DNA from 2 places in the Gordonia sp. C13 genome. Region 2 is predicted to be linked to the other one. Evidence: riboswitches for the same ligand, from Rfam matches in the RefSeq annotation. Region 2 holds a riboswitch; the other holds the start of a gene.
What was found. Region 2 has a riboswitch for cyclic di-AMP ahead of M1L58_RS22710 (C40 family peptidase). Riboswitches for the same ligand answer to the same signal wherever they lie in the genome.
Positions count from the first base shown of each region.

Region 1: it holds a riboswitch for cyclic di-AMP, as region 2 does, so the genes downstream of both, M1L58_RS16170 (transglycosylase family protein) here and M1L58_RS22710 (C40 family peptidase) in region 2, are expected to answer to the same signal.

Region 1 is NZ_JALPSY010000021.1:49,176-55,094, forward strand. It holds gene M1L58_RS16155 (flavin reductase family protein) at 1-127, shown strand, start outside; gene moaA (GTP 3',8-cyclase MoaA) at 141-1,229, shown strand; gene M1L58_RS16165 (MoaD/ThiS family protein) at 1,241-1,489, shown strand; cyclic di-AMP (ydaO/yuaA leader) riboswitch at 1,744-1,943, shown strand; gene M1L58_RS16170 (transglycosylase family protein) at 1,949-2,584, shown strand; gene M1L58_RS16175 (helix-turn-helix domain-containing protein) at 2,696-3,547, opposite strand; gene M1L58_RS16180 (SDR family NAD(P)-dependent oxidoreductase) at 3,634-4,428, shown strand; gene M1L58_RS16185 (molybdenum cofactor biosynthesis protein MoaE) at 4,478-4,909, opposite strand; gene M1L58_RS16190 (MogA/MoaB family molybdenum cofactor biosynthesis protein) at 4,947-5,447, opposite strand; gene moaC (cyclic pyranopterin monophosphate synthase MoaC) at 5,440-5,919, opposite strand, start outside.
Region 2 is NZ_JALPSY010000046.1:8,451-14,369, reverse strand. It holds gene M1L58_RS22715 (DEDD exonuclease domain-containing protein) at 1-1,099, opposite strand, end outside; cyclic di-AMP (ydaO/yuaA leader) riboswitch at 1,771-2,001, shown strand; gene M1L58_RS22710 (C40 family peptidase) at 2,019-2,702, shown strand; gene M1L58_RS22705 (C40 family peptidase) at 2,900-3,919, shown strand; gene M1L58_RS22700 (hypothetical protein) at 3,929-5,332, shown strand; gene M1L58_RS22695 (glycosyltransferase family 4 protein) at 5,332-5,919, shown strand, end outside.

The DNA.
Region 1 (5,919 bases), on a different contig from region 2:
CGGTGATCACACCGTCGTGCTGCTGGAGATCAACACCTTGCGCGCCGACCCCACGGTCGAGCCGCTCGTGTTCCATGCCAGCACCTTCCGAGCTCTCGAGGCCCGCAAGGACCCGAACGCCACGTGATCCGCAGGACAGCGTGAGCACGGTAGGACTCGGGATCCCCACGCCACGGTCGATGACGGCCGGGGCGCCATCCGACGTGCCCACACGCGGGCCGCTGCGCGACACGTTCGGGCGGGTGGCGAAAGACCTGCGGGTCTCGGTGACCGACCGGTGCAATCTGCGCTGCACCTACTGCATGCCGGCCGAGGGACTCGACTGGATGCCCAACGACGCGGTGCTGAGCGCCGACGAGCTGATCCGCGTGCTGACGGTCGCGGTCCGGGACCTGGGGATCGAACGCATCCGCTTCACCGGCGGTGAGCCCCTGCTGCGTCGCGACCTCGAGCAGGTCATCGGCGCCGTGTCCGCCCTGCCCCAACGGCCCGAGATAGCGATGACCACCAACGGGCTGGGTCTCACCCGGCGGATCGACGGCCTCGTCGCCGCCGGACTGAACCGCATCAACATCTCCCTCGACACCATCGACCGCGAACGATTCGCCGAGATCACCCGGCGCGACCGGCTCGACGACGTGCTGGCCAGTCTCGCCGCCGCCAAGCGCGCGGGTCTCGACCCGGTCAAGGTCAACGCCGTGATCCCCGACCGTGCCGACCTCGACGCGATCCCGGACCTGCTCGCCTACTGCCTGGAACACGGCTACGAGCTGCGCATCATCGAACAGATGCCCCTCGACGCCGACCACGCCTGGCAGCGGACCCGGATGGTGACCGCCGACGAGATCCTCGCGACGCTGCGCACACGGTTCGATCTGCTGCCCGATCCCGCACCGCGCGGCAGCGCCCCGGCAGCCACCTGGATCGTCGACGGCCATCGGACGTCGCGGGGCCCGGCGAAGGTCGGCGTGATCGCCTCGGTCACCCGTCCGTTCTGCGGTGACTGCGACCGCACCCGGCTCACCGCCGACGGGTCACTGCGCAACTGCCTGTTCGCCTCGTCGGAGACCGATCTGCGCGCCGTGCTGCGCACGCTGCCCGACGACGAGGTCGACGCCGCCGTCGCCGCGCTGTGGCGCACCGACATGTGGCAGAAGGCTCCTGGACACGAGGTGAACGCCGCCGGCTTCGTCCAGCCGACGCGGCCGATGTCCGCCATCGGCGGATAGGCTCGGCCCCGATGAACCTCACCGTCCGCTTCTTCGCCGCTGCTCGCGCCGCCGCCGGTACCGAGTCGCGTGTCGTCGACATCGACCCCGCGACCACCCTCGCCCACCTCGAGTCGACGCTGTCTGCCGGCAACGCCGAACTCGCAAAGGTACTGGAGCGCTGCTCTTATCTCCGCGACGAGATCGCCTTCACTGACCGTTCACTCCAGCTCGGCACCTGCTCGACACTCGACGTCCTTCCCCCGTTCGCCGGTGGCTGACACCACAACCACCGTGTGACCTTAGTCACATAACGGCGCGGTAACGAGATGGCCACGGGAGCGCATCCGGCCCGATGAACTGCGATGACGCCGAAAGTTGGTCGGGAGACCAGGTTCTGAAGAAAAAATAAGTTGCGTACAAGCAGGTGAATCGGCCGATCGAACGACGTACTGTACGAAGCGACCTTCTCGAAGGTCACGGTAAGGAAACAGAACATACGTCCCGCCGGCCGCGCCGAGCCTCGCTCCGCCGGAGGGTACGACCGCACGAAATCTAGGAGCGAGGACGGGGGACCCAACCTCATCCCCTGAGACCGGGCACCACACCAGGTGTCCTAGGGGTTAAGTCCCAGGCGCAGAACCGTGATTAATAAATCCCGGTGACGCACTGGGGCCGAGCAACCTCTCGCTCGAACCCGACAGCTGACTTCGTAGGCGCGTGGAGAGAGGAATCGATCTATGTCCGGACGTCACCGCAAGCAGACGACCAGCTCGACCACCAAGACCTTCACCAAGGTCGCCCTCACCGGCGCCGTCCTCGGTGGCGGAGCCGCCCTTCTGGGCACCGGTACCGCGAACGCGGCAACCGATGCCGAATGGAACCAGGTCGCCCAGTGCGAGTCCGGCGGCAACTGGGCCATCAACACCGGCAACGGCTACCACGGCGGCCTGCAGTTCTCGCCGAGCACCTGGAGCGGCCACGGCGGCGGCGAGTTCGCCCCGACCGCCGAGCAGGCCACCCGCGAGGAGCAGATCGTCGTCGCCGAGCGCGTGCTCGCCTCGCAGGGCAAGGGCGCATGGCCCACCTGTGGCGTCGGCCTGTCGGGCCACACCCCGCGCACCGCTCCGAGCGATGTCCCGGCCCCGATCGTCAAGAAGCTCCAGGACGGCAACGGCAGCTTCAGCCTCGTCAAGGCTCCTGAGGCCAAGACCACCGACGACGTCGCCAAGCAGGTCACCTCGGTTCTCACCGACGCCGGTGTGAGCCCCGAGGTCGAGAACCTCTGGAACGCCGCCAAGAACAGTGGTGTCTCGCTGAGCCCGGAACAGATCAAGCTGTTCAACGACAACAAGCACCTGCTGCCCAACCCCTGACGAGTAGCAGCCCTTACCTGTAGCGGCTCGGACACAATCCGCAGCGCACAGAGGGACCCAGACGAAGGGCCCCGCACGATGACTGATCCGTGCGGGGCCCTTTTCCAATTCTCAGGTGGCTTCCGACAGCCCGGCGGCGTCGGAACCCAGGACCTGCAGTAGGGCGAGCGCCTCGGCGTCCGCCGAACCCGCCGGCGCACTGTAGAGAACCAGATGCTGGTCCCGCTCGGCGAGCTCCAGCGAATCGCAGTCGACCGTGATCTCTCCGACGACGGGATGCCGCAGGGTCTTCCGGAGCGTCGGTGCGGCCGCGACGTCGTGCTGGTCCCACAGCCGGGCGAACTGTGCGCTGCCTTCCCGCAGATCCTCGACGAGACCGACGACCGCCGGGTCCGATGGATAGCGGGTCGCCGCCAGCTGCAACCTCGCGACGACGTGGTGGCGGAACTCCGCGCCGTCGGAGATGCCGTACAGCGGCGCGGCGTCGTCGGTGAGGAACGCCCGGCGCGCGAGGTTGCGATCGGCCGGGCCGAGTTCGCCGAAGTCCTCCAGAAGCGCGGCCGCCAGGTCATTCCAGGCGAGAACCTCGAAGATCGCCGACATCACGAATCCCGCGGTCTGCGGCATGCGGTCCAGCAGTGCGACGATGCTCGGACGCACGTCCCGCCGGTGGAGGGCGGTTCGCAGTGGAGCTGTTCCGGCGAGCATGTGCAGATGGTCGGACTCCTCGTCGGTGAGCAGCAGCGCTCCGGCGATGCCGACGAGCACCTCTGCCGACGGCCGGGGCGCGCGGCCCTGCTCGAGCCGTACGTAGTACTCGGTCGAGATGTGCGCGAGCACCGCGACCTCTTCCCGCCTCAGCCCCGGAGTCCGACGCCGCGTACCGGCCGGCAGACCGACGTCCTCCGGCTGCAAACGCTCACGTCGACTCCGCAGGAACGAGGCGAGTCCGTGCTTGTCCATACCTCGAGTGTGCGTCCGATCGGCCGGCGGAGAGTAGTACAGCCTGTGCCTGAATGAGCTCACCCGCCACGGCCACGCTGAGTTCCATGACACACGACACCGATATCCGGTCCACCCCGTCCATCGGCCTGCTCACCGGCAAGGTCATCTTCGTCAGCGGCGCCAGCCGCGGAATCGGCGCCGCCGCAGCACATCTGTTCGCCCACGAGGGCGCCTCGGTCGTGCTCGGTGCGCGCGGCATCGATGCCCTCGAGCGGATCGTCGACGACATCCGGTCGACCGGCGGCACCGCCGACGCGGTGACTCTCGATCTGGCCGACGATGCAAGCGTCCACGCCGCGATCACCCGCGTCGAAGAACTGCACGGCCGCCTCGACGGCGCGTTCAACAACGGCGCCGTCGTCCAGGAGGTACCAGGTCCGCTGCAGGACACCACGGCAACCGACATCGACCGGCAGTTCGCGGTGAACTTCCGCTCGCACTGGATCGCGATGAACGCCGAAGCGGCGCTGATGCAGCGCAATGGGGGCGGCGCGATCGTGAACACCTCGAGCATCGGGTCGCGACGCGCCAACCCCGACCTTCCCGCCTACGGGGCGATGAAGCGCGCACTGAACAGCATCACCGAGACCGCGGCCGTCAGCTGGGCACGCGACGGCATCCGCGTCAACGGGCTCACACCCGGCGGCACCGCCACCGAGATGATCGACGAGTGGGAGGCGGCCAGCCCGGGGGTCTCCCGTTGGATCAGCGACTCCACTCCCCTCGGCCGGATGGCCGAGCCGCGCGAGATCGCCGAGGTCGCCGCGTTCCTGCTCAGCGACCGCGCCTCGTTCGTCACCGGCGCGATCGTGCCCGTCGACGGCGGCGCCGGGGCCTAGGTCTCTCGCTCCCTGAGGTGCGAGGAGCGCAGCGACGAGCCTCGAAGGGCTAAGCCGAGTTGATCCACTCCTCGGTGCCGTCGTCGTAGTACTGGTGCTTCCACACCGGGATACGCGCCTTGACCTCGTCGACGAGCCGGGCGCAGGTCTCGAAGGCGGCGCGGCGATGGTCGGCGGCCACGGCCACCACGAAGGCGACGTCCCCGATTTCGAGGTCGCCGACGCGGTGCGAGACGGCGACCGCGCGGACACCCTCGACCGCCGACACTTCCTCGACGACCTCGGCGAGCACCTTCGGCGCCGTCGGATGGGCGGAGTAGGCCAGTTCGGCGACGGTCCGGCCGCCGTCGTGGTCGCGAACCGCCCCGACGAAGCCGACGATCGCACCGGCCTTGCCGTCCGAGGCGTCGGCGACCATCGCCTCGTGGTCGGCGAGCCCGATGGGCTGGTCCGACACCGCGGTGTGTACGACTACGGTCATTGGTCAATCCTGTCTTGTCACGGTTGATCGGGGACGATCAGTGATCCCCGCCGCGGATCTGGTCGAGGGCGTGGTGCACGACGCCGGTGAGGACGGTCAGGCCGTCCCGCACGCCGCCGGTCGAGCCGGGAAGGTTCACCACCAGTGTCGTCCCGGCGATACCGGCGAGGCCACGCGAGAGCACGGCCGTCGGGACCTTCGGCAGCCCCGCCGCGCGGATGGCGTCGGCGAGGCCGGGGATCTCGACGTCGAGCAGCGGCCGTGTCTCCTCGGGGGTGCGGTCGGTCGGTGACAGACCCGTTCCCCCGGTGGTGAGCACGAGGTCGACGCCGGCGTAGACCGCGGCGCGGATCGCGGCACCGACCGGCGGACCGTCGGCCACCACATCGCGTTCGGCGACCGAGAAACCCTGCTCGACGAGCCAGGCCTCGATGATCGGACCGGTGCGATCGGGGTAGACCCCGGTACTCGCCCGTGTCGACGCGACGACGATCTGCGCGACGCGCTGCCGTGCGGGGTCGGGCGTGGTCTCAGCCATCGGCCGGGTCGTCCCGCAGCCAGTCGCCGGATTTGCCGCCGGTCTTCTCGAGTAGGCGGATGTTGTCCATGCGGGCGCGCTTGTCCACGGCCTTGACCATGTCGTGCAGCGTCAGCCCGGTGACGGCGACCGCGGTCAGGGCCTCCATCTCGACGCCCGTCTGGCCGGAGGTGGCTACGGTCGCGGTCACGTCGATGGAGTCGGTGCCGATGGTGAAGTCGACCTCGACCGACGACAACGCCAGCTGATGGCACAGCGGGATCAGCTCGTCGGTGCGCTTGGCCGCCATGATGCCGGCGATGCGGGCGGTCGCCAGCACATCGCCCTTGGGCAGCTTCGACTCACTGAGGAGGCCGATCACCTCGGCCGTGGTGTGGAAGGTGCCGCCGGCGATCGCACGACGTTTCGTCGGCTCCTTGTGCCCGACGTCGACCATGCGCGCCGTGCCGCTGCTGTCGATGTGCGACAGGCG
Region 2 (5,919 bases):
TGTTGCGGTTGCCCACCGGGCCGATCGACTCGTCCGTGGGCGTGCGGCTCACCTTGAGGCGGGGGAAACGCTCCTCGGTGAGCGTCACCCACCATCCCCTGTGGGGCTGCTTCGACCGCCGGTTGTAGGCGGGCGCGTGCGCCGCCAGTAGCCGCAGCTCGCGGACGGCCGCCTCCAGGGCATGGGAGCACTCGACGACGTCGACGCGCTCGGCGAGCAAGACCATCTCGGTGATGCGGCGCCGGGGGTCGCTGCCGGAGAAGTAGGAACGGACGCGGCGTCGGAGGTCCACCGCGGTACCGACATAGAGGACCTCGTTCGACGGCCCGCGGAACAGATAGACGCCCGGACGCGCGGGCACGCGGTCGGCCATCTGACGCTTGGCTCGCAGACGGGGATCGGTGCGCGGCAGATACGAGGTGAGTTCTCCGACCGTCGAGATGCCCTGGTTCCCGACGCGTTCGAGGAGACGGTGGAAGACCTCGACCGTGGCGCGGGCGTCGTCCAGGGCCCGGTGGGTGGGCCGGACGGAGACGTCGAAGAGTTCGGCCAGGGCGCTGAGCTTGACCGTGGGCGCCTCGTCGCGCGGCAGGATGCGCCGCGCCATCGTCACGGTGCAGAGGCTCAGGCTGAAGGGCCAGTCCAGGTGGAGCCGGAGGGCGTTCTGCCGTAGGAAACCCATGTCGAAGCGCGCATTGTGGGCGACCAGGATCGAGCCGCGGGCGAACTCGAGGAACGCCGGCAGCACGGATTCGATCCGGGGTGCGTCGGTGACCATCGCCGTCGTGATCCCGGTGAGCGTGACGATCTGCGGTGGGATGGCCCGGCCCGGATCGACGAGGGTGGCGAACTCGCCGATCACCTCGCCGCCGCGGATCTTCACCGCACCGATCTCGGTGATGCGGTCGTCTGTCGGGCTGGAACCGGTCGTCTCGAGGTCGACGACGACGAGGGTGGTGTCGAACAGGGCGCGATCGCTGAACTCGCTCGAGATGGCGTCGCCGTCGGTCGCCTGGTCGGCGGCCTCGAGGTCGGCGAAGGTCAGTTGTCCCGACGTCCCCTGTCCTGTGGCTGCACCACCACCATCTCTGCGCGTCACGAGGCGAACACTAGTTCGATGCACCGACACCGCGGATGTGACACCCCGATCGGCCGTTCCGTTTCGGGTCGGGGAGTGCGGATGGGGTGTTGGTCGACGTCGCTTGTTACTGATGTGACGCATGTGTCGAACAGTGTGCGAACGAGTTTGTCGGTGGTGCCCCCTAGTCTCCACCTCGAAGTGAGAGATCGGCGCCGACGGCACCGAATCTGCCCGCCGTGACCCGCCCGATTCGGAGTTCAAACCCCTCCGACGGCCAGATGAGATGGAGATCACACGATGCATGTTGACTGCGCGACCTGCCCGGCCCGCCCCGTCGCCTGTGACGGGTGCATGATGACAGTGCTTTTCGGCGGCCCGAACTGGGACGATGCACCTGGTGAAGGTGGAGCTTCGGTAACGGTGCAGGCCCTCGACGACGATGCGGAACTGGACCTCGCGATCGATGTTCTCCAGTCGGCTGCAATGGTCACCAGTGCCGCTGCACGATCTGCAAGAACGACGAAAACTGCACGTCAGACGCCTTTACGGGTCGTGTCCTCGACCGAGCTCCGCGCAGGCTGAAAATCGGTGGCGAATTGCGTGTCCGTTGCCTAGTGGACACAGCGCCGACGATTTCGTAACCTTCCTGAGACCTTTGCGGAGCGTCCCGCTTCAACAGAAGTGGTCCGCGAAAGTCACCGCTCAATCGTCCTCACGGGCGAACCGGGGAACCACTTACTTCGGGCAGCGTGGCCGGGTATGTCAGCACTGACATGACCAGGCAGGACTGTCCCGATCGGGGTGAATCGCGTCAACGCGCAACAGTGTCCTTCTGGGATCTGGCTGTGCCAAAAACGCGTAGGGCCACTCTTCCGGCCCGAACCCGACAGCTAACTCGGTCGGCGGTACAGGGAGAAACTGAAGGAGAACTCGCTTCGTGCCCAAACATCGTTTGGAACAGCCCAATCGTGGGAGCAAGGTTGCCAAGAAGGCGGTGATCGCTGGATCGATCACGCTCGGTTCGCTCGCTGCCGCGGCCGGCCCTGCTCTCGCAGCCCCGGTCGAGACCCCGCTCGGTACCTTCGAGATCCCGGCCCTGCCCGGTGAGAAGAAGGCTCCGGAAGCGGCCCCCGCGCCCAAGCCCGTCGCGAAGAAGTCGCCGGCTGCCACGGTCGAGATCCCCAACGTCGGCCAGTTCACCATCCCGGGTATCGGTCAGAACCAGATCCCGCAGCAGTTCCGTCCGCACGGTGGCGCCCCCCTCGGGCAGCCCCAGCTGACCGCCGGCCAGAAGGCCGTCAAGGCTGCGGAGAGCAAGATCGGCTCGCCGTACTCCTACGGTTCGGCCGGCCCCAACGCCTTCGACTGCTCGGGTCTCGTCTACTGGTCGTACAAGCAGGCCGGCAAGACCATCCCCCGTGACAGCTACGGCCAGCTCGGTGGCGGTCGCGCGGTCTCCTACAGCGAGGCCAAGCCCGGCGATGTGATGATCTTCAACGGTGGCGGCCATGCCGGCATCTACGTCGGAAACGGACAGTTCGTCCACTCCTCGACCTATGGCACGCCCGTGAAGCGCGACGCCGTCAAGGAATGGCAGCTCACCGGTATCCGGCGGTACTGATACCAACTGAACAAGAGCATCAGGAGAGGGCGGGTCGCGAGCTTTGTGCGATCCGCCTGATCCGGTCTCGGGGGCCATCGGGGGATGACAGGGTGGTCCGCGGGGGAGGAACGAAGCGGTAGAGGAGTGACTGAACCGTGCTTTCCGGGGAGGGACCAGTGAACGCGACGCGTCTTCGCGCTCGATCGGGCCCGGTGATGCTCGTCTTGTGTCTGCTGGCGGCGATGGTGACGGTCGTCCCGCTGACGACCGGCGGTGTCGGACAGGCTCAGGCCGCGCCCGCGCGATCGGCCGATCAGCTTCTCGATCGCTACAAGCAGCTCGGCACCGAGGCCGAGAAGACCACCGAGGCGATGCACAACGCCAAGATCGAGTACGACAAGCAGCGCTCGATCGTCACCCAGGCGAAGCGGGCCGCCGCCGACGCCCAGCGCAAGCTCGACATCAGCCGTGAGCAGCTCGCCTCCTACCAGGCCAGGGTCGACTCCATCGTGCGCGCCAGCTACCAGGGCGCCCGTGTCAGCGGGCTCTACGCCGTGATGGTCAGCGACTCGCCGCAGGCGCTGCTCGACCAGATGTCGGGACTCGACATGATCTCGCGGCAGGCCGCTTCCGACCTGACCGCCATCAAGAAGGTCCGCGCCCGCACCGCGGCCGCCAAGAAGGACGCCGACCAGACCGCGCTCGCGGCGTCGGAGGCCGTCTCACGCGCCGAACGGGTGCGTGGAGACCTTCAGACCAAGCAGGCCGACCTGCAGATGCAGGCGATCCAGATCCGCGCGATCTACCAGTCGATGACCGGCAAGCAACTCGCCGCCCTGCGCGGCCCGAAGTTCGACTTCGACCCGCGGATCGTCCCCAAGGGCACCGCCGCCGCGCTCGTCGCCGTGCAGGCAGCCCTCACGCGCATCGGTGATCCGTACGTGTGGGGTGCGACCGGTCCGAGCTCGTTCGACTGCTCGGGTCTGATGGTGTGGGCCTACAAGCAGGCCGGCAAGACCATCCCGCGGTCGAGTGAGGCGCAGATGGCCGGCGGTCAGCCGGTGTCCCGCGAGGACCTCAAGGCGGGCGACCTGGTCATCTACTACCCGGACGCCCACCACGTCGGGATGTACGTCGGTGACGGATACGTCATCCACGCCTCGACCTTCGGTGTCCCGGTCAAGGTCGTCCCGCTCGACGAGGCCGGTCCGTTCAACTCCGGCCGTCGGTTCTAGACTCCTCTGGTGGTTTCACTCCGCGGGCGTTGGCGCCCGACGCTCGCGTCCGCGGTGGTGCTGCTCGTCGGTGTGACCACCGGATGCGGCGGCCAGGCGCCGTCCACGGCCGACGGGTCGACCTCCGGTGGCACCTCCACGACGACCTCGACGCCGACCAACCCTTACGAGCAACAGCGCGCCGAGGGTGTGACGCGTCTGCTCGACGACCTGACCGGGACGATCACGTCGGGGGATGTGCCGAAGATCGGGTCGTTGCTCGACGATGCGTCGACCCCGGCCTTTAGAAGCCGCTGGGTCACCGCGGCCGAGAACTTCACTCCTCGGGCGTCTGGACGCGGCGACTCCGGCGGCCCGCTGCAGTTCGCACGCTTCCGCTACCAACTGGCCCCTACTGAGGAGGCCGAGACGCTGGTACCCGCCGATGTGCAGGGTCGCCTTGACGCGAACGGCAGTTCGGACGCCTGGGTGGCACCGGTAGAGCTGCGGTACGCCCTCGGTGGTGAACGCGCACCCGGTGTCGACGAACCCGAGGTCGTCGTGACGACCCAGTTCGTGGTCGCCCGCTACGGTGACGAGTGGAAGCTCGTCGGGGACACCGCGGCACTCGGCGAGGAGCCGACCCCCACCCAGCTGTGGGAACTGCCCGGACTGTCCGTCTCCGACGTCGCCACCGCAGGTGGGACGTCGGTGGTCACCCGCTACCTCCGCACCAGCGCGGCGGCGGCGAATCTGCCCGAGCTGCTGCCCGACGCCGTCGACGCGGTGACCGCCTTCTGGGGGGATTCGTGGGATCGACGCGCCGTGCTGGTGACCACCTCCGACCAGGACGAGTTCGCCGGCCTGGTCACGCAGGACGGCGGCGCGATCGGTGCGGCGGCCGCGGCGACCGTCTACAGCCGGGTGGACTTTCCCCGGCGTACCGCCATCGGCCAGCGTGTGGTCTTCACCCCGGCCGCCGACGATCTGGCCCCGCCGACCCTCGACGTCGTGCTGCGCCACGAGCTCACCCACGTCGCAGCCCGTGCGCAAACGGCTCTCGACGCCCCGCTCTGGATCACCGAGGGAGTGGCCGAATACGTCGGCCGCAAGGGCACCTACCGGCGTCTCGCCGACGCCGCGCCCGATCTGACCGAAGCGGTTCGGGCGGGGAACACGCCGACCGCGCTGCCCGACGATGTGGCCTTCGCGATTGACGGGCAGACCTCGCAGCTCGCCTACCAGAGCGCATGGTCGATGGCCGCCTACATCGCCGACCGTTACGACGAGGCGCGTCTGAAGAGGTTCTATCTCGGGGTCGCGGCGACCGCCGATCCGACTCGTCAGGACGCCGCCATCCGGGCCGCGCTCGGCGTCAGCCGCGACGAGCTCATCACCGGATGGGGTAAATGGCTCGACGGGCAGGTCGGCTGATGGCGCGAACCCTGTTGATCACCAACGACTTTCCGCCCCGACCGGGCGGGATCCAGTCCTACCTGCAGAACCTGGTCGACCTGCTCCCGCCGGAGGACATCGTCGTCTACGCGCCGCGGTGGCGCGGCCGATCGCACATCGACTTCGACGCCGAGGCGCCCTACCGGGTGTACCGCCATCGCACGACGCTGATGTTGCCGACCCCGTTTGTCGCCCGGCGTGCAGCGGAGATCGTTCGGCGCGAGCAGATCTCGACGGTCTGGTTCGGGGCGGCCGCGCCGCTGGCCGTCCTAGCGCCCGCGATGCGGCGCGCTGGTGCACAGCGCATCCTCGCGAGCACCCATGGTCACGAAGTCGGCTGGTCGATGCTCCCCGTCGCACGTCAGGTGCTGGGCCACATCGGTCGCCACACCGACGTGATCACCTTCGTCAGCCGGTACACCCGAGGTCGATTCGCGTCGGCCTTCGGTGCGCACGCGGCACTGGAATACCTGCCGCCCGGCGTCGACGTCGCCCGCTTCTCACCCGATCCTGTTCTGCGGCAGAAGTTCCGGGACCGCCACGAACTGGGGGACCGGCCGACGATC